Regions from separate parts of the Alcanivorax sp. genome, predicted to be linked through region 1. Evidence: predicted binding sites of a transcription regulator. Region 1 holds the regulator's gene; the other holds the start of a gene.
The links. The regulator sigma-54, encoded in region 1, starts transcription at its own class of promoters, with help from an activator protein. The targets are predictions, from matches to a motif close to TGGCACNNNNNTTGCTNT.
Positions count from the first base shown of each region.

Region 2: KZ772_RS04210 (ammonium transporter) is a predicted target of sigma-54. The motif match lies at 5,192-5,209, and genes of this name have one in related genera.

Region 1 is NZ_CP080267.1:3,597,824-3,608,975, reverse strand. Features, by position in the region: gene lptC (LPS export ABC transporter periplasmic protein LptC) at 1-430, shown strand, start outside; gene lptA (lipopolysaccharide transport periplasmic protein LptA) at 414-971, shown strand; gene lptB (LPS export ABC transporter ATP-binding protein) at 968-1,693, shown strand; gene KZ772_RS16950 (RNA polymerase factor sigma-54) at 1,949-3,415, shown strand; gene raiA (ribosome-associated translation inhibitor RaiA) at 3,455-3,754, shown strand; gene ptsN (PTS IIA-like nitrogen regulatory protein PtsN) at 3,771-4,244, shown strand; gene rapZ (RNase adapter RapZ) at 4,354-5,205, shown strand; gene KZ772_RS16930 (HPr family phosphocarrier protein) at 5,214-5,483, shown strand; gene mgtE (magnesium transporter) at 5,640-7,004, shown strand; gene KZ772_RS16920 (BPSS1780 family membrane protein) at 7,073-7,828, opposite strand; gene pmbA (metalloprotease PmbA) at 7,882-9,237, opposite strand; gene yjgA (ribosome biogenesis factor YjgA) at 9,274-9,813, shown strand; gene KZ772_RS16905 (C13 family peptidase) at 9,902-11,152, opposite strand, start outside.
Region 2 is NZ_CP080267.1:928,212-935,148, reverse strand. Features, by position in the region: gene KZ772_RS04240 (diguanylate cyclase) at 1-46, shown strand, start outside; gene KZ772_RS04235 (DUF2505 domain-containing protein) at 43-552, shown strand; gene KZ772_RS04230 (SDR family NAD(P)-dependent oxidoreductase) at 715-1,512, opposite strand; gene KZ772_RS04225 (hypothetical protein) at 1,614-1,823, shown strand; gene KZ772_RS04220 (dicarboxylate/amino acid:cation symporter) at 1,808-3,136, opposite strand; gene KZ772_RS04215 (hypothetical protein) at 3,246-3,863, opposite strand; gene KZ772_RS04210 (ammonium transporter) at 3,860-5,155, opposite strand; gene KZ772_RS04205 (EVE domain-containing protein) at 5,324-5,803, opposite strand; gene KZ772_RS04200 (hypothetical protein) at 5,800-6,180, opposite strand; gene prmB (50S ribosomal protein L3 N(5)-glutamine methyltransferase) at 6,397-6,937, shown strand, end outside.

The sequences.
Region 1 (11,152 bases):
TGTCGCCAAAAGCATAACCGCACGGGCTTTTAGTGAAGAGGACGGCAGTCTCCAGTACTATCTGACCGCCGAGACCCTGACCCAGTATGACCACAACCCGCTCACGGAAATGCAGCAGCCCGAGCTGGAAATGGCCAACGACAAGGGAAGCTGGACCATCGTTAGTGAACAAGGGTTGGTCCAGGAAAATGGCGATCTGATTGTATTCTCCGGCGACGTAAAAGCCCGCAACCAGCAACAGAAAATCACCCTGGACACCCAGGAGTTGCGCTTTCGTAGCGACACCAATATCGCCAGCTCTCCCGGCAGTGTGGACCTGGAATTTGAATCCGGCAAAACCCGCGCAGGCGCGCTGGAGGCCGATCTCGACAAGGGCATTCTGACCCTTGAGCAAGGAGTAAAGAGTGAGTTTGATGCGCCGGCTTCTTAGTGCCTCCAGCCTTATCGCCTTGGCTGTTGCCTTGCCGATCAGTGCCGTGGCCGCCCCGCAGGTGCCGGTATCCGTGACCGCGGATTCCGGACGCTTCGAACAGGACGCGGGCAGCGGTCTTTACCGGGGCAATGTGGAACTGGTCCAGGGAAAACGCAAACTGTTTGCCGACGAAATGCGCCTGTATACCCGCAATGGCGAACTGACCCGCGTGGAAGCCTCCGGCACCCCGGTGCGCATGGAAGAAGGCAAGGACCTGCAGGCCCACGCTAACAACCTGGTCTACGACATCCGCAAACGCACCCTGGTCCTCACCGGAGACGCCTATATTGAGCACCTGGGCAACACCTTCGAAGGCGCCAAAGTGGAATACAGTCTGGACTCCAAGCGAGTAGACGCCAGTAGTGAAGGCGACAAGCGGGTGCGACTGGTGATCCCGGCCGAGAACCAGACACCCGAGCAAGCCCCACCCGCAGACGACAATGAAAACGGCGAGGCGCCCGAAGAGCCCTCCCCCGAGGCGGAGCCAAACACCCAATGAGCCATTTACGCGCCCACCACCTGGCAAAAAGCTATAAGGGCCGCCGGGTTATCGAAGATGTCTCCCTGGACGTGGAAGCCGGCCAGATCGTCGGTTTGCTCGGTCCAAATGGCGCCGGCAAGACCACCTGCTTTTACATGATCGTGGGCCTGGTGGAAGCGGACGCAGGGCGAATCGATATCAACGAGGCAGACATCACCCATCTGCCCATGCATGGCCGCGCCCAGCGCGGCATCGGCTATCTGCCCCAGGAAGCCAGCATCTTTCGCCGCCTGACCGTGGAAGAAAACATCATGGCGATCCTGGAAACCCGCAAGGAGCTGAGCAAGGCGGAACGTCACGAGCGCATGGAAAGCCTGCTCAAGGAATTCCATATCACCCACATTCGCGATTCCCTGGGAATGAGCCTGTCCGGCGGCGAGCGGCGCCGGGCGGAAATCGCCCGTGGCCTGGCCACCGACCCGGATTTCATTCTGCTGGATGAGCCCTTCGCCGGGGTGGATCCGATTTCCGTGAACGACATCAAGGGCATTATCCGCCATCTGAAAGAACGCGGCATCGGCGTACTGATTACCGACCACAACGTGCGCGAAACCCTGGATATCTGCGACACCGCCTACATTGTCAGCGCCGGCCACATCATCGCCTCCGGCGATGCGGATACCATTCTCGGTAACCAGCAGGTACGGGATGTGTATCTGGGGGCGGACTTCAGGCTGTAAAAGGCAGTGAATAGTTAATAGTGAACAGTTCGCGAGGCAGACTTTCTGTCTTTCAAGCCCCGCAGCCGCGCACAAGCCCTAGACGCGGCTGCCTGCACCCAAACGGCGCCACGCCTAAGATCGCGCGCTGTTAACTATTAACTGTTCACTGTTAACTCCCTCCTCCTAGCACACAACAACCCTTGGCACAAATATTGCTTGTCTTACAGATAGACTGCTATTCTCAGGTTTTGGGGACCGACCAGCCTGAGCAGTATGAAGCCAAGCCTACAACTACAAATCGGCCAGCAGCTGACCATGACTCCTCAGCTGCAGCAGGCCATTCGCCTTTTGCAGCTGTCCACGCTGGACCTCCGCCAGGAGATACAGCAGGCCGTGGAAAGCAACCCTTTGCTGGAGCTGGCCGACGATTTCGGTGACGAATCCCTGCCTGACATTGACGAAGAACGTCAGGACGACCAGGAGCTGGATACCGAGCGGGACGATGCCCTGGAAGAGTTCGTGGACGGCGAACCCGGCATCGAAACGGAATGGGACGATGTCTATTCCGGCCAGACCAGAAGCGCCTCCGCCGCCCTACCCGACGATGCCGACGACTGGCAGCAGCGACATAGCGTGGCCGGCAACCTGCAGGACCATCTGCTCTGGCAACTGAATCTGACCCCCATGAGCGATGTGGACCGCATCATCGCCATGACCATTATCGAATCCCTGGACGATCGCGGCTATCTGACCGTTACCGTGGACGACATCGTGGCGATGATGAACGCCCAGGATGACCTGCTCACCGAAGGTGACGAGCTGGAAGCCGACGAAGTACTGGCCGTCCAGCATCGCCTGCAGCAATTCGATCCCGTAGGGGTGGCCAGCCTGGATCTGGCCGATTGCCTGCGTGTTCAGCTGCGTCAGTTACCCACAGACACTCCCTTCCTGGACTATGCCCTGGCCCTTCTGGAGCATCTGGAGCTGCTGGAAAAACACGATTATGCGGCCCTGCGCCGGGTGCTGCAGATCAGCGAGGAGAACCTGCTCGACGCCCTCTCCCTGTTGCGCACCCTGGACCCTGCCCCTGGCGAACAGATCGGTGAGAGCCAGGTGGATTATGCGGTACCGGACGTGATTGTGCGCCAGCATCAGGGCCACTGGCAGGTAAGCCTGAACGAGGAGGTACTGCCCAAGGTCAACCTGCAGCAGCAGTACGCCTCCATGGCCCGCAAGGCCGGGGGCGAGGATGGCCAGTACCTGCGCAACTGCGTGCAGGAAGCCAAGTGGTTCATCAAGAGCCTGCAAAGCCGCCACGACACCCTGCTGAAGGTGGCCACCCGCATTGTTGAAGTCCAGCAGGACTTCTTCGACTATGGGGAAGAAGCCATGAAACCCCTGGTTCTGGCCGACATTGCCGATGCCGTCGAGATGCACGAATCGACCATCAGTCGGGTCACCAACCAGAAATATATGATGACACCCCGCGGCGTCTTTGAGCTTAAGTATTTCTTCTCCAGCCACGTGGGAACAGACGGCGGCGGTGAGTGTTCCTCCACCGCTATTCGTGCCATTATTAAGAAGCTGGTCGCTGCCGAGAACCCCCGCAAACCGCTCAGCGACAACAAGCTTGCCAGCTTGTTGAACGAGCAGGGGATCAACGTGGCGCGCCGGACAGTCGCCAAGTATCGTGAGGCGATGAGAATACCGTCATCCAGCGCCCGCAAGCGTTTGGTGTAGGCGCCGGGACGGCCCAACGAGCAGGTAAAGGAGCCAGCCATGCAAATTAATATCAGCGGTCATCACCTGGAAATTACCGACGCTTTGCGAGCCTACGTAGGAGACAAATTCTCCCGTCTTGAACGGCATTTTGATCAGATTACCAGTGTCCAGGTGATTCTTTCCCCGGAACCCAAGACCCACAAGGCGGAATCCACCATCCATATCTCCGGGGCCGACGTCTTCGCCACCGCTGAAGCAGTGGACATGTACGCTGCCATCGACAAGCTGACGGACAAGCTTGACCGTCAGATCCTCAAACACAAGGAAAAGGCCGTCAGCCACAAACACGGCCACTGACCCCAAAGCGACAATTATGCGAGTTCGCGAACTACTCACCGAAGCACGCACCCATAGCGAGGTGCAGGCCAGCAGCAAGAAACAGCTGCTGGACCAGGTTGCGCAGCTGGCCGCGGCCGGCTGCGACAGCCTCAACGAACAGGAGGTCTTCGATGCCCTGGTAGCCCGGGAAAAGCTGGGCTCCACGGGCATCGGTGAAGGCATCGCTATACCTCACTGTCGTCTTGGTCACTGCCAGCAACCCATCGGGCTGCTGCTGAAACTGTCGACCCCCATCGATTTTGACGCCGTTGACGGTCGCCCGGTGGATCTGGTGTTTGTGCTGCTGGTTCCCCAGGAAAACCCGGAACAGCACCTGAAAACGCTCAGCCACTTGGCGTCCCTGTTCAACGACGACGACTACCGTGCCGAGCTGCGACTGAGCAAGGACGACCACCACCTTTATCACACTGCCGTGGAATCCGAAGCGGAGCTGCGACTGGCATCATGAAGCAACGCAACACACCTTCAGGCATCACCGCCCGACACACCCACGATACCCTCTCGTTTATCGATGTGACGTGCCAACGTGCCGCCAATAGCGTGCAAGCGGTACGACCATGAAACTCACCATTATCAGCGGTCGATCCGGCTCGGGAAAAACCACCGCGCTACAAGCCATGGAAGACCAGAGCTACTACTGCGTCGACAACTTGCCGGTGGGCATGCTCCCAACACTAGCGGAACAACTTGACCAGGGTGAGCTCCCCATAGAGCGAGCGGCGGTAGGCATTGATGCCCGCAACCTGCCGACCCAGTTGTTGGCCTTTGACGCCATCCTGGATGCGCTTCACCTGCAGCAGGTAAAAACCGAAATTATTTATCTGGATGCGGACGACAACACTCTGCTGAAGCGCTTCAGTGCCACCCGGCGGCGTCACCCCCTGGGCGCTCAGCAAGGCTCCGTGGAGGCAGCCATCCAGCACGAGCGGGAATTGCTGTCCAATATTCGCCTGCGTGCCGACCTGGTGATCGATACCAGCAACTATGATGTTCACAGCCTGCGCAACCTGATGCGCGAGCGGGTAGCCAATCGCAGCGCCGCCCTGTCCCTGCAACTGGAATCCTTCGGCTTCAAGAACGGCCTGCCCAACGATGCCGATCTGGTGTTTGACGTGCGGGTACTGCCCAACCCCCACTGGCGGGCCGACCTGCGGCCCTTTACCGGCCGCGATGACGCCATCATCGATTTTCTCCAGCAGCATCAGGCCAGCCACGACATGCTCGATGACATTCATCGCTTTGTTCAGCGTTGGCTTCCGGCCTTTGCCGACAGCGATCGCAGTTATGTGACTGTGGCCATTGGCTGCACCGGTGGCCGCCATCGTTCGGTATTCATTACCGAGCAACTGGCAAAACGGTTACGCGATGAGGGCACCACCCTGCAGGTCCGCCACCGCGAACTGGATTAAGCCACGCAATGATCGAAAAACAACTGGATATCATCAACAAGCTTGGCCTGCATGCCCGTGCTGCCGCCAAGGTGGTCAGCGTGGCTTCACGCTATGAAAGCCGCATTCACGTCATTCATAACGGCAAACCCATCGATGCCAAAAGCATCATGGGGCTGCTGATGCTTGGCGCCGCCAAGGGCACCAGCGTCACCTTTCAGGTCGACGGCAACGATGAAACCGCCGCCATGGAAGAACTCACCGATCTGTTCGCCCGCCGCTTTGATGAAGAAGAGTAAAAAGCCGTTAATCGTTAACAGTGAATAGTGAACAGCTAAAAAATCAAGTACCACATGCCTCGAAGGGCTGTTACTGTGGGCTTATCCAGGCCCGAGCAGCAGCACACATTGTTTTCGCTGTTAACTATTCACTGTTAACTGTTAACTGATTTTTCGATGCCCGCCGAAACCAGCCGTAGCCAGCAACACCACAAAGTCATCAACCGCGCCTTGTCCAGCGGCACCTATACTCAGGTCCGTCAGCTGTTCAATAATCTGCCCGGTGCTGAGGCGGCGCATTTGCTGGAATCCTTCCCTCCCCGGGAACGGGAAATTCTCTGGCAGCTGCTGAGCAAGGATCAGGAAAGCGAAGTTCTCCAGTATCTGGGCGAGGAAGTCCGGGTTGAATTGCTGCGCAACCTGAGCACTGACGAGCTGGTCTCGCTGGTGGAAGAGCTGGATACGGATGACCTGGCTGACCTGTTGCAGGAATTGCCGGACCACGTCACCAGCCAGGTCATGGCCAGCCTGGACGAACAGAATCGTGACCGGCTGGAACAGGTGATGAGCTACCCGGAGGACACCGCCGGGGGCCTGATGAACACGGATGTGATTACCATCCGTCCGGAAATCACCTTCGAAGTGGTGCAGCGCTATCTGCGCCGGCGAGGCGAAATCCCTCGCACCACCGATAACCTGGCGGTGGTCAATCGCCGCAACCAGTTCATCGGGCTGCTCCCCTTGACCAAGGTACTGATCAGCGATCCCGGCACCACAGTGCGGGAAGCCATGATCACTGATACCGAGTCCATTCCTGCCACCCTGCCCGCCCACGAAGTGGCCAAGATCTTCGAACGCCAGGATCTGGTAACCGCCCCGGTGGTGGATGAAGACGGCATGCTGGTCGGCCGGATTACCATTGATGACGTGGTAGACGTGATCATCGAGGAAGCGGACCACTCGTTGATGAGCATGGCAGGCCTGGATGAAGACGAGGATACCTTCGGCTCCGTTTGGCAGACAGCCCGCCGCCGGGCCGTGTGGCTGGGTATCAACCTGCTCACCGCCCTGGCCGCCTCAGCAGTAATTGGCCTGTTCGAGGCCACCCTGGAAAAAGTGGTGGCGCTGGCCATCCTCATGCCCATCGTTGCCAGCATGGGCGGCATCGCCGGCAGCCAGACCCTGACCCTGGTGATTCGTGCCATGGCCCTGGGGCAGATCCAGTCCAGTAACACCCGCTACCTGCTGGTCAAGGAATTGTCCGTGGGGGCACTGAACGGCCTGTTGTGGGCCACGGTCATCGGCATCACCGCCGCCTTGTGGTTCGACGACCCCAGCATCGGCATGGTCATCGCCGCCGCCATGATCATCAACCTGATCATGGCGGCCTGTGCCGGGGCCATGCTGCCCATGATCATGAAAAAGATGGGCATCGACCCGGCCCTGGCAGGCTCTGTGGTGCTCACCACCATCACCGATATCGTGGGTTTCTTTGCCTTCCTGGGTCTGGCCACCGTGCTCTACGCGCATCTGCTGGTCTGATTTTTCATTCGCCCACAAAAAAGGCGCCAATCAATGGCGCCTTTTTTGGTCATGCTTTCCAGCGGGATTTATTCCACAAAAATCTGCCGGAAAGACACGTAGTAGGCCCCGGCCAGAATCGGCATCACGAACAGCCAACCCAGCAGCAGTGGCAAGGCGGCCACCAACACGATCACCATGGTCACTAGCAGGTAAACGATCAGGGGAACCACGTTGCGGGTGAAACCGCTAAGGCTCAGCTTCATGGCTTCGCCCACGCCCTTGTTGCCCAGGAAGATCAGCGGCACGGTGAAATAGAACAGGTAGACGAAGCCGAACATGGCCACCAGGCCCAGCAGGCCCAGCACAACCATGGCTCCTGTAGAGGCGCCGCCCCCGGCACCCATTGCATACCCCAGTCCCCCGAAGATAATCCCGAGCAGCAGCATCACACCCAGCTGGGCCAGGGCCATCAGAATCAGCGGGCCAGTCCGCTCGGAGAACCCAGCGAACAGGTCGGCAAAATCCGACGTACCCTCGGTTTCCATGCGGTGGAAGATTTTCACGATCCCCGCGTATAACAAGGGCGTGGCCAGAACCTGCGCGATCATGCCAAGCAGCGGAATGATCTGGAACGCGGAGGTGATCAGCACGGTGACCACCAGGGCCCCCAGCACGACACCCCAGTGACCCGGCAGCATCTTGTGGCCACTGCCGATCCAGCCCAGCGCATCCCCCACACTGACCTTGCGTGGCTCAGCCAGAATGGCCAGTGGTTGTGCTGGTGGATTGTTGTCGTCAATCAGCTCGGCCTGCGGCTGTTGATACGGATTGATTTCACTCACGGTTTGCTCCTTTCCCGAAAAAAATTTTCATCCATTGAAAATGCCCGGATACGCTATCGCCCGGCGATCTTTATTGGCGACAGCAATAGCGAGCCGCTGGCAATATTACCCCGATAATCCACATCGGTGCCGCTCCCCTGAATACCCTTGAGCATCTCCCCCAAATGCCCCGCAATGGTAAACTCTTGCAAGGCGCCTTGTATGACACCGTTCTCAAACCAGAAACCGCTGGCACCACGGGAATAGTCTCCGGTCACCAGATTTACCCCCTGTCCCATGACTTCAGTGACCAGAATCCCTTTCGGCACCCGTGCCATCAACGCCGCCAGAGACTCGCCGGTATCGGTGATGGACACGTTGCGCACCCCTCCTCCATTGCCGGTAGGCTCCATCTGTAAACGGCGACCGGCATACAGGCCAAGCGCATACTGGCGCAGCAGACCATCCTCCACAAAAGACTGGGCACGGGTGGGCAAGCCATCACCATCGAAAGGCGCGGAAGCATTACCGGCAGACAGATGCGGGTTTTCTGTGAGCGCAAATCCCTTGGGCAACACTGCCTTACCGATGCTGTCCTGCAGAAAGGAACTGCGCCGGTAAAGGGCCCCACCGCTGATGGCAGATACCAGGTGGCCCAACAGGCCGGAGGCCACCTCCGGCGCGAAGATCACCGGCAATTCACCGGTCTCGGGAATACTCGCTCCCAACCTCGCCAGGGTGCGCTCTCGGGCTTTTTCACCAACCTCTTCGGCAGCGGCCAACCGCTCGCCAATACGGCCCCCGTCGTACCAGTAATCGCGCTGCATGCCGTCACCATCTTCCGCCACCACACTGCAGACCCGGCTATGGTGGGTGCCGCGATAGCCGTGCAGAAAGCCTTCCGAGGTGGCAAAGACCCGCAGGCTGGCGCCACTGTTGATGGACGCCCCTTCGGAATTGACGATACGGGCATCATCCCGGGCAACCGTTTCGCAACGCAATGCCTCGTCGATGGCAGCCTGAGTATCCAGTGCCCAGGGGTGATACAGATCCAGGTCCGGCACCTCCCGGGCCAGCAAGTTGGCCGGCGCCAGGCCCGCATAACGATCCTCCTCGGTGTAGCGGGCAATGGATGCGGCGGCCTGGATGGTGTCGCGCAGGCTGTCGCGATTGTCGTCAGAACTGCTGGCGTGGCCCTTGCGCTGGCCGCGGAACACGGTCACCGACACCCCACGGTCACGGTGGAATTCCACGGTTTCCACCTCCCCCTGGCGCACATTCACCGAATACCCCTGGGACAGGCTCACATTCACTTCCACACCATCGGCGCCCTGGCGTTTCGCCTCTTCCAGCACCCAGGCGGCCGTGTCTTCCGCCTGGCGTAATTGGGCAATATCCAGTACTGCTGTCGTTGCGGGGGAATCAGACATAAAATAGCGGTTCCGTAACCAGAATCAGAAATTGTAATGACCGAGTATAACGACGACCTGCTGACCAGCAAGACACAACAAAAACGCGATGACAGTGCTTTGCAGGAGCTGGGACTCTCGTTAATGGACATGAAGCCGGCAGAGCGCGAGCGACTGCCCCTGGGCGATGAACTGAAAAAGGCCCTGGACGAAGCCAGTCGCATCAACCATCACGAAGCGCGCCGTCGCCATGCCCAGTACATCGGCCGTCTTATGCGCGAATCCAACAGCGAGCAGATCATCCAGGCCCTGGAAGCGTTTCATGATCCATTCCGCCAGCAACGGCTGACCAACTGGGTAGAACAGATCATGGCCTGCGATCAGCCCCGGGACGCCGAGGGCACCCTGCAGCTGATCCTGGAGTTCTTTCCCCACGGGGACCGGCAGCAATTACGCAACCTGAGTCGCAATGCCCTCAAGGCCCGCGTGGCCGACCCGGCCACCGCCACCGCAGCGGAAAAGGACAAGTTTAAACGCGAGCGGCGCAAGCTGATGAACTACTTGAACCAACTGGACAAAACCGCGCCTCTGTATTGAGAGGTGCGTCAGGGGCACAAGCAACACACCTGGACACAAAATCCACCCTACGTTCGATCACTCGCGGGTTTTCGCTATTAACTGTTAATTATTCACTATTCACTGTTTTACCCTGCCACCAGCGCACGAACGCCTCACCCACCGCTTTTTGCGGCATGGAGTGCGCCTCCCCATCAATGCCCTGCTCTTCTTCCATCCGCTCCACCTTACTGTTGGCCGCGGCAAACCAGGCATCCGGAGCATCGATGCCGGCAGCCATGTCCTCACCGTATAAGGCCTTGCTGAACCAGGTGCGGTCGGAATCGTCACCACAACCGAAGGACGTGCGATCCGATGCGGCGGATGAGAACACCACTCGCTGCGGGGAAGCCAGGGCTTCCACCCATTTCCCGGAATAACAGGCCGACACCACCAGCCATTGATGCTTGACCTTCAGGGCGTTTAACCACTGTTTGCCATCCGCCACACTCAGATCATTAAGCTTGAGGTTCCGGTCATCCAGCAACAGGGCGCCCTCTTTGGAACCATGACTGACCAGATGCACCATGAGCAGATCTTCTTCCGGGTCCATCAGCGCATCCAGCGCTTCCAGAGCTTCACGCACGCTGGTACGGGTAGCCAGGGGCAGGTCATCGCTGCCACCGTTGATCAGGCGCACCTGACGGCGCTTGAGATCGAACACCGAGCCCAGCCGTTCCGTCACCCAGTCCACTTCCCGGGCAAACACAGCCTCGGTGCCATCACCGCCCACCACCAGCAGATAAACGTCACGGACGCCGGGCCGCTGTGGCGCCAAGGATGACAGCACCGACTGCAAACGGCTGGATTCGGTGTACAGGCGGGCCTCCATTTTTGCTGCCCGGGCATGGCGATTTTCCCGGTAGGCCTGCTCACTGGCATAATAGCGGCCACGCACGAAATACCCTTTTTCTTCCTGCGGCTCACCGTCGCCCTCAGCCGGCTGAGTGCGTGTGCCGCTGCCGTGGGCATGGCCGTTTTCAAACTTGCCACGGATTACCACGCCATCCGGCCGGGTCAATACCCCCTGACCATGATAGGAAAAATAACGGAACTCTCCTTCGTACCGGTAACCTTCCTCATCCCGGTAACTGCCCTCCAGTAACTCGCCATGCTCGAATCGGCCTTCATAGTGCGCGCCATCCTCGGTGACCCAGTGCCCCTGGCCATGGGGCGCAAGATCAAGAAAATCGCCCTGGTAAGAACCACCTTCCGCATAGCTGACAGAGCCCTCTACCAGCTCACCCTGTTCGAACCGGCCCTGCCAGATGGCATCGTCGCAGGTGTACTGCCCATCGCCATGCAACACTCCACCGACAAA
Region 2 (6,937 bases), 1.3 Mb from region 1:
GCTGGAATTGATTGAGCAGGCGCCCGCGGGTCAGGAGACAGCATGAAGGTAATGGTTGACCGGGAATTTCCTGTCGGCGTGGACCGGCTTTATGAAATTCTCACCAGCAAGGCCTATTTTGAGCAACGGTTTGAGTGGGGGAAGGTAAACGACTATCGATTCCAGGCGTTTCAGGAAACCGCAGAAGGCTTGCTGATACAGATCGTTCAGCCGATCCGGATTCGCACCGACAAGGTGCCGTCATTCGCGCGGCGTTTGCTGCCCAGTCAGGCAGATCTGCTGACGGAATTTTTGTGGCAAGCCACCGGGCAGCCGGGCTGCTATGAGGCTCGCTATCGTTTTCAGCTGGGCAATGTGCCGCTGAAGATCAGTGGCAACATGCGGCTCAGCGCTGACGGTGAAGACCAGTCCATTCAGCAAACTCAAGTGGAAATTACCTCCTCGGTTCCACTGGTGGGTAAAAAGCTGGTGGATCTGGTGGCGCCGAAAATCGACGATGCGCTGGCAGGGGATTATCGACATACACTGCGTTACGTGGAGCAGTTTGCCTGACGTATAGAGAATAATTGTTACCACATAGGGCACAGAAAACACGGAGTAAAAAGCAGGCTATGACTGCCAGGTTATCGCGGGCATAGTGCAATGCCGCGAAGGAGGGGGCGCGCTTTTGATTTTTCTCAGTGCCCTCTGTGGTGTGAAACCGGCCTTTTGTTGTTAACGCCGATACTTCGCCCCTAGCTCCCTCAGTGCCCGCTCCCAGCGTTTCCTGAACCAGCGTTTGCGCCGCCATTTGGCCTGGGTATGGCCGGAGGCGATGTGCAAGGCGCTGTCACTGTCCAGTGCCTGCAGAATCTGCTGACTGAGTTCCTGGCGGGTGACCGGGCTGCGGCCGATCTTGCGCTGGAAGCGAGCGTCGCTGAGCGGGTCGGTGGCACACAGGCTGTTGGCCTGCTCCTGATAGAGGGGGATGACCACGGTGGTCACCCGGATGCGGCTGCTGTGCAATTCACTATGCAGGCTTTCCCCCAGTGCCACGATGGCGGCGCTGGCGGCACTCTGGGCAGCGGCCAGAGGCCCCGCAAGAATGCCGTATTCCGGTACCACATTGAGAATGCGACCGCCTTCCTGGCGATGCATGGCGCTGATCGCGCTCTGGCACAGGTTCACTGTATCCATCAGTTGCTCATCCAGCACCCGCTGCCAGTGAAATCCTTGGGTGGCTTCGAAGGGCCCCAGGGTCAGTGGGGCGGGCAGGTTGATGAGGGTATCCAGTTGCTGCCAGCGACGCAGAACCCGTTCCACCCCCCGTTGCCGGTCACGGGCACTACCGGGCAAACAGTCCAGGAAAAGGGCTTCCCGGCCGTTGCCGTGCAGGTCGGCACAAAGCTGGTTTCCGAGCTGCCCGTCAGCGTCTGCCAGGGCCACCCGAAAATGCTCTGCAGCGTCACTGACCAGTGTCTGGCCAAGCTCGGAACAGGCATTGCTGATAAGCAGGGTAGGCTGATGTTTCAAGGGGTCTCCGCGGCAAATCGATCAATAGTGAACAAGTGTTGACTTTCTCTTTTTGTAAGTTAACATGTGTTCACTATAACAAGTTCAGAGGAGCTTTTCCCATGACTATTATCTCTCGTCTCTGCAAAGATGTGTTCGCTCTGGTTGTGGCTGTTATGTTCACCGTGCTGATGGTAGCCGGTCTTGCCGATCAGGGGAAAAACCTGTTTCCCGCCATGTTGGCGTTTGCCGCCATGGTCCCGGTAGTAGGCAGTGCGGCAGTGGCCATCAAGCGTGACTGGGACAACCGCGACCATCACCTGTCAATCTGATCCTGTCCGGCGCGGGTGCCTGCCGCCTGCGCCGCCTTTTCTGCCTCGGCCACTGGCCGCTGCAGCACCTGCTCTTCCCCTTCGCTGCGTGCCAGCAGCACCGTGACCACACTGTCGCCCCAGACGTTGACGGCGGTGCGGAACATGTCCAGCAGTCGGTCAGTGACCAGAATCAGGCCGATGGCTTCCGCCGGCAGCCCGATGGCAGCCAGTATCACGGTGATTGCCACCAGCGAGGCGGCCGGAATACTGGCGACACCAATGGACGTCAGTACTGCGGTGATCACGATCATGAATTGTGTCGCCAGTGACAAGTCCATGCCATAGGCCTGGGCGATGAACATGGCGGCTACGCATTCATACAGGGCGGTGCCATCCATGTTGACTGTGGCCCCCAGTGGCAGCACAAAGCTGCTGCTCCGCTGTGAGACCCCGGCCCGGTTCTGTACGCATTCCATGGTCAGCGGCAGGGTGGCGGCGGAGCTTGCCGAGGAAAAGGCGGTCAGCAGCGCCGGTGTCATGGCTTGAATGTGCCGTAACGGTGAGCGACGGGCCAGGAAAAAGACCAGTGCCGGCATGAAAACAAAGGCGTGCAGGAAGAGTGCGACCACCACCGAAGTGAAAAACCATGCCAACGGTTCAATGGCATCAAGGCCGGTGCGGGTCACCGTGGCGGCAATCAGGGCGAATACCCCCAGCGGAGTGAAGCGAATTACCAGCATGGTGATTTTCATCACCACCTGATAAATCCCCTCGATCAGATCTCGCAGGCTGCGGCCGGCATCATTGCGCTCGGTGCGCAGGAAATAGCCAAACAGCAGGGCGAATACGATCAGGCCCAGCATCTGGCCTTCGGCGGCCGCGGCGATCAGGTTAGGGGGCAGCATCTGCATCAGGATCTGGGTGAAATCCCCCGCGCCTCGCCCTTCGATGCCGGCCAGCACCGCCTCGGTATCGCTGGCCAGGCCAAGCAGGTCCCTGGCCGGCTGGCCGTCGATGACCCCCGGGCTGAACAGATTGACGGTTACCAGGCCGATGATCACTGCGACTACCGTGGTGGTCATGTACAGTGCCACCGTCTTGAGCCCCATACGGCCCAGATTGTTGCCGTCACCGACGCTGGTCATGCCGTTGATGATGGCGGTAACAATCAGCGGTACCACCACCATCTTCAGGCCATTAATGAACAGGCTGCCAACCAGATCGTAACCGGCCAGTACCGGCACCCCGAACAGAGTGGTGGTCTCGTTGGTCAGGCTGCCGACCAGGGCGCCGGCCAGCATGGCGATAAAGATCTGGTGGTGTAGCTTCATGGTGTTCCCTATCGGCTGTTGTTGTTATGGCTCAATGCGCGAACAGGGTTACAAGACTACCTGATCCTTGGTGCTGTCACATGGCGGCAATGGCAGGAAGTGCAGCGTTTCACAGCAACTGGCGCAGTGCCGCAGGGTCAACCTGGCTGCTCAGGGTTTTCTGGTAGGCCGCCTTCAGTTGTTGATCGGCTTCCACCGGGCCGAGTCGTTCGCACAGCAGTATATAGGTACGATTCAGCTGATCGCGCAGAGCGGTTAATGCCAGAGGGGCAAGGGGGCGATCCGGGGATTGCAGCCAGTATTCCATGGTCAGCCGGATTTCCGTACCCACCTTATTGCTGCGCAACTGGGCAGCCAGGTCCAGGCGCAGCTGGCTGGCCGCCCGGGCGCCGATGCCGTCCCACAGCGAGCGCATCATCTGCTCGAAAGCCTGGCTACAGGGGTGTTCCTGCGCGTGTCTTTCGCCGCTGTCTGCCAGCGGATCGTCGGCCAGTTCCCGCTCAGACAGGGTCATCGCCTGCACCAGGCTCATATGAATTTGATGCCGACGCTCACTCAGGTCGAATAACTGGCAAAGCTCACTGACAAAGCCCTGCAGGGAAAATCGCGGCCGTTCGGCGTAATTCTGTTGCCAGAGGCTCAGTGCCTCCAGCACCAGCGGTTCGTTCATGTAGGGGGTCAGCCCGGTAACAATGGCGCGCCGTCGACGTTGCAGATCCTGGCTCATGGACGGGACTCCGCCGGGCTGCTTAATTCACTGTTGTAGAGGGTATTCTGGGGGAATTCGGGGTAGCCGCTTTCCGCATGCTCGCTCAGGTCCAGGCCGCGTTGTTCATGCAGGGCAGGTGCCCGCAGGCCAGAGAGCACGGACACCAGCATGTACATCACCAGGGCAGTGAAGAATGCCCAGCCAAACGCGACTACGATGCCCAGCAGTTGCACGGTAATCCGTTCCGGGTTGAACAGGTCGCCATCGTAGAACAGGCCAGCGGCCAGGGTGCCCCAGGCGCCGGCGAAAGCATGTACCGGCACCGCGCCGACCACATCATCGAGACGCAACGCCAGTAACATTCTCGCCCCGAAGGCCGCTAGCGCACCGGCGACCAGGCCGGTGAGCACAGCAAATCCCGGTGTCATCACGGCGCAGCCCGCAGTGACAGCCACTAGTCCGGCCAGGCTTCCGTTGACGGTTTCCGTCAACAGAATCGGTCGGCGGCTGACCATGCGGTAGATCACGCTGCCCACCGCACCTGCGGCGGCGGCGAGCTGCGTGTTCAGGTTCACCTTGGCAATATCCACGCTGGCGGCCAGGGTGGAGCCACCATTAAAGCCGAACCAGCCGAACCAGAGAACAAAACCGCCCAGGGCCACGTAGGAGAGATTATGACCGGGGATGGCGCGGGGCTGGCCGTGACTGTCAAAACGACCCAGTCGAGGTCCCACCACCAGCACCCCGGCCAGGGCACACCAGCCGCCAATGCTGTGTACGACCGTGGAACCGGCAAAATCAATAAAGCCCAGTTTTGCCAGCCAGCCGTCACTGTTCCAGGCCCAGTGGCCGTAGAGCGGATAGATCAGCCCGGTGATGACCACCGCCCCGCACAGGTAGCCCACATAACGGGTACGCTCTGCCATGGCCCCGGAGGCGATCGTGGCAGCGGTGGCCGCAAACATGATCTGGAATAGCAGCATGGCCCAGGTGCTGCCGTCGGCCTGGCTGAGCATGAACTGGTCCTCGCCGAACCAGCCGGTGCTGCTGGTGCCGAACATCAGGCCAAAGCCCACGCCCCAGAACACCAGGGTGCCAACGCACAGGTCCATGTAGTTTTTCATTACCACATTGAGCGCGTTCTTGGCACGGCTCAGGCCGCTTTCCAACAACGCAAATCCGGCCTGCATGAAGAACACGAGGGCGGCGGCAACGGCAATCCAGACCGTATCGACGGCGCTGAGCGAGTCCGCTCTGGCCAGCCCGGGAAATAGCAACAAGGAAAACCAGGGTAAGCGGCGCTGTGACATGAGATGAACCCCATTCGTGATAGTGACGGAGGGGTGATTGCAACGGTTGTGCCAAGCTGGCAGGAAGATGAATGGCGGTGGTAGTGGTGCTTTTTTCGTATTCGTGTGCCCGGGTTTGGGGCGTGGCGTTGCCATGGTGCGCCAGTGTGCACCGGGTTGGTCCGTCTGTCAGGGGCTGGCGTTCTCTGCCTGGCAGAGTTGCTGAATTCGCTGGAATTGGCGTTCGGCAACTTTCTGTACCGACAGGCGGGGGCGACGCACCAATTCCATATCGGTGAATTCCACGTCCTGTCGCAGGTCTTTTAACAGTAGGGGCTGTGGATAGGTACACACGTAACGAATATCCACCTGATACCAGCGGGGGTTTTCATGGGTGCTGCGATTGTCGAACCCGGCTGAGTCGGCATCAAACTGGCTAGGGTCCGGGTATGGATCACTGACCACACACGCTTCGCCAACAATGGCAGGCTTAGGACAACTGGAATGATAGATAAGCACGGTATCGCCTTTGCGCATTTCGTCGCGCAGCCGATTGCGAGCCTGGTAGTTGCGCACCCCGTCCCAGCCGCTGGTGCTGTCAGGGCATGCCCGCAAGTCATCAATGGAAAAGGTATCGGGTTCGGTTTTCAGTAACCAGATCGCGCTCACTGTCCCCCCGTGAGGTGGTTTTCCTGAAGACAGGCTTTGGCCTGTGCCAGGCTGCCACAAACGTAGACCGGAAATTGCGGTTTGTTCAGGGTCAGCATCATGTTGGCAAAGGTGCGGTTTAGGACGCTTTCCAACACCAGCACCTTGGCTTCGGTAATCTGTTCAAAATCTTCACCACACGCATATCGCGCGGCGGTGAAATCCAGTCCGCGGATGCGCCCCACGTAGATCGCCAGCTGCTTGCGATGACGATTCATATTGAACAGGGTCAGCCGCTGCCTATAGATCGACAGTTCCACGCGCATGTCCACCAGGGTGCCGTTTTTAAGATCTACCAGGGTGAAGGGGCCGTCTTGTGACACCGTAACTGCAGTCATGCTTATCCTTTCATAGGCAATGTGTCAGTATTTTATACGCAATCCAGCTGCTCCTGAAAATGATGGCACCTGATTCCGTGTGCTGATATTGCGATAACGCACATGATTTTCAGCGCAAGTCCAGGCATACCTGTCTCCAGGCCAACAAGTTCTTCTCTGGCAGGCTTTCACCGTGGATTCTGTGCTAATCTTCGGCGCCTGCTCGAGGAGGATGCCGTGATTAGTCCGCAACAACACAAAGAAGCCGTTACCGCCCTGCAGACCGTCAGGGATTGCCTGCGTTTCGGGGAGAGTGCCCTGCGTGCCGGCGAGGTCTTCTTTGGTCACGGCAATGACGATCCCTGGGATGAGGCGCTGGCCTTGTTGATGCACACCTTGTCCCTGCCGCTGCAAAGTGACCCACGTATCCTTGACGCCCGCCTGTTGCCCTCTGAAGTCAGTGATTACCTTGAGCTCCTGTCTCGGCGTGTTAACGAGCGGGTGCCGGTGCCTTACCTGACCCATGAGGCCTGGTTCTGCGGGTTGCCCTTTTACGTGGACGAGCGGGTGCTGATTCCCCGCTCACCGCTGGCGGAACTGATCGAGCAATCCTTCACCCCCTGGGTAGAACCGGATCATGTCCATGCGGTGCTGGACCTGTGCACCGGCAGTGGCTGCATTGCCATTGCCTGTGCCTACGCTTTCGAGCAGGCGCGGGTGGATGGCAGTGATATCAGTGACGAAGCCCTGGAGGTCTGTGAGGACAACATCCGCCGCC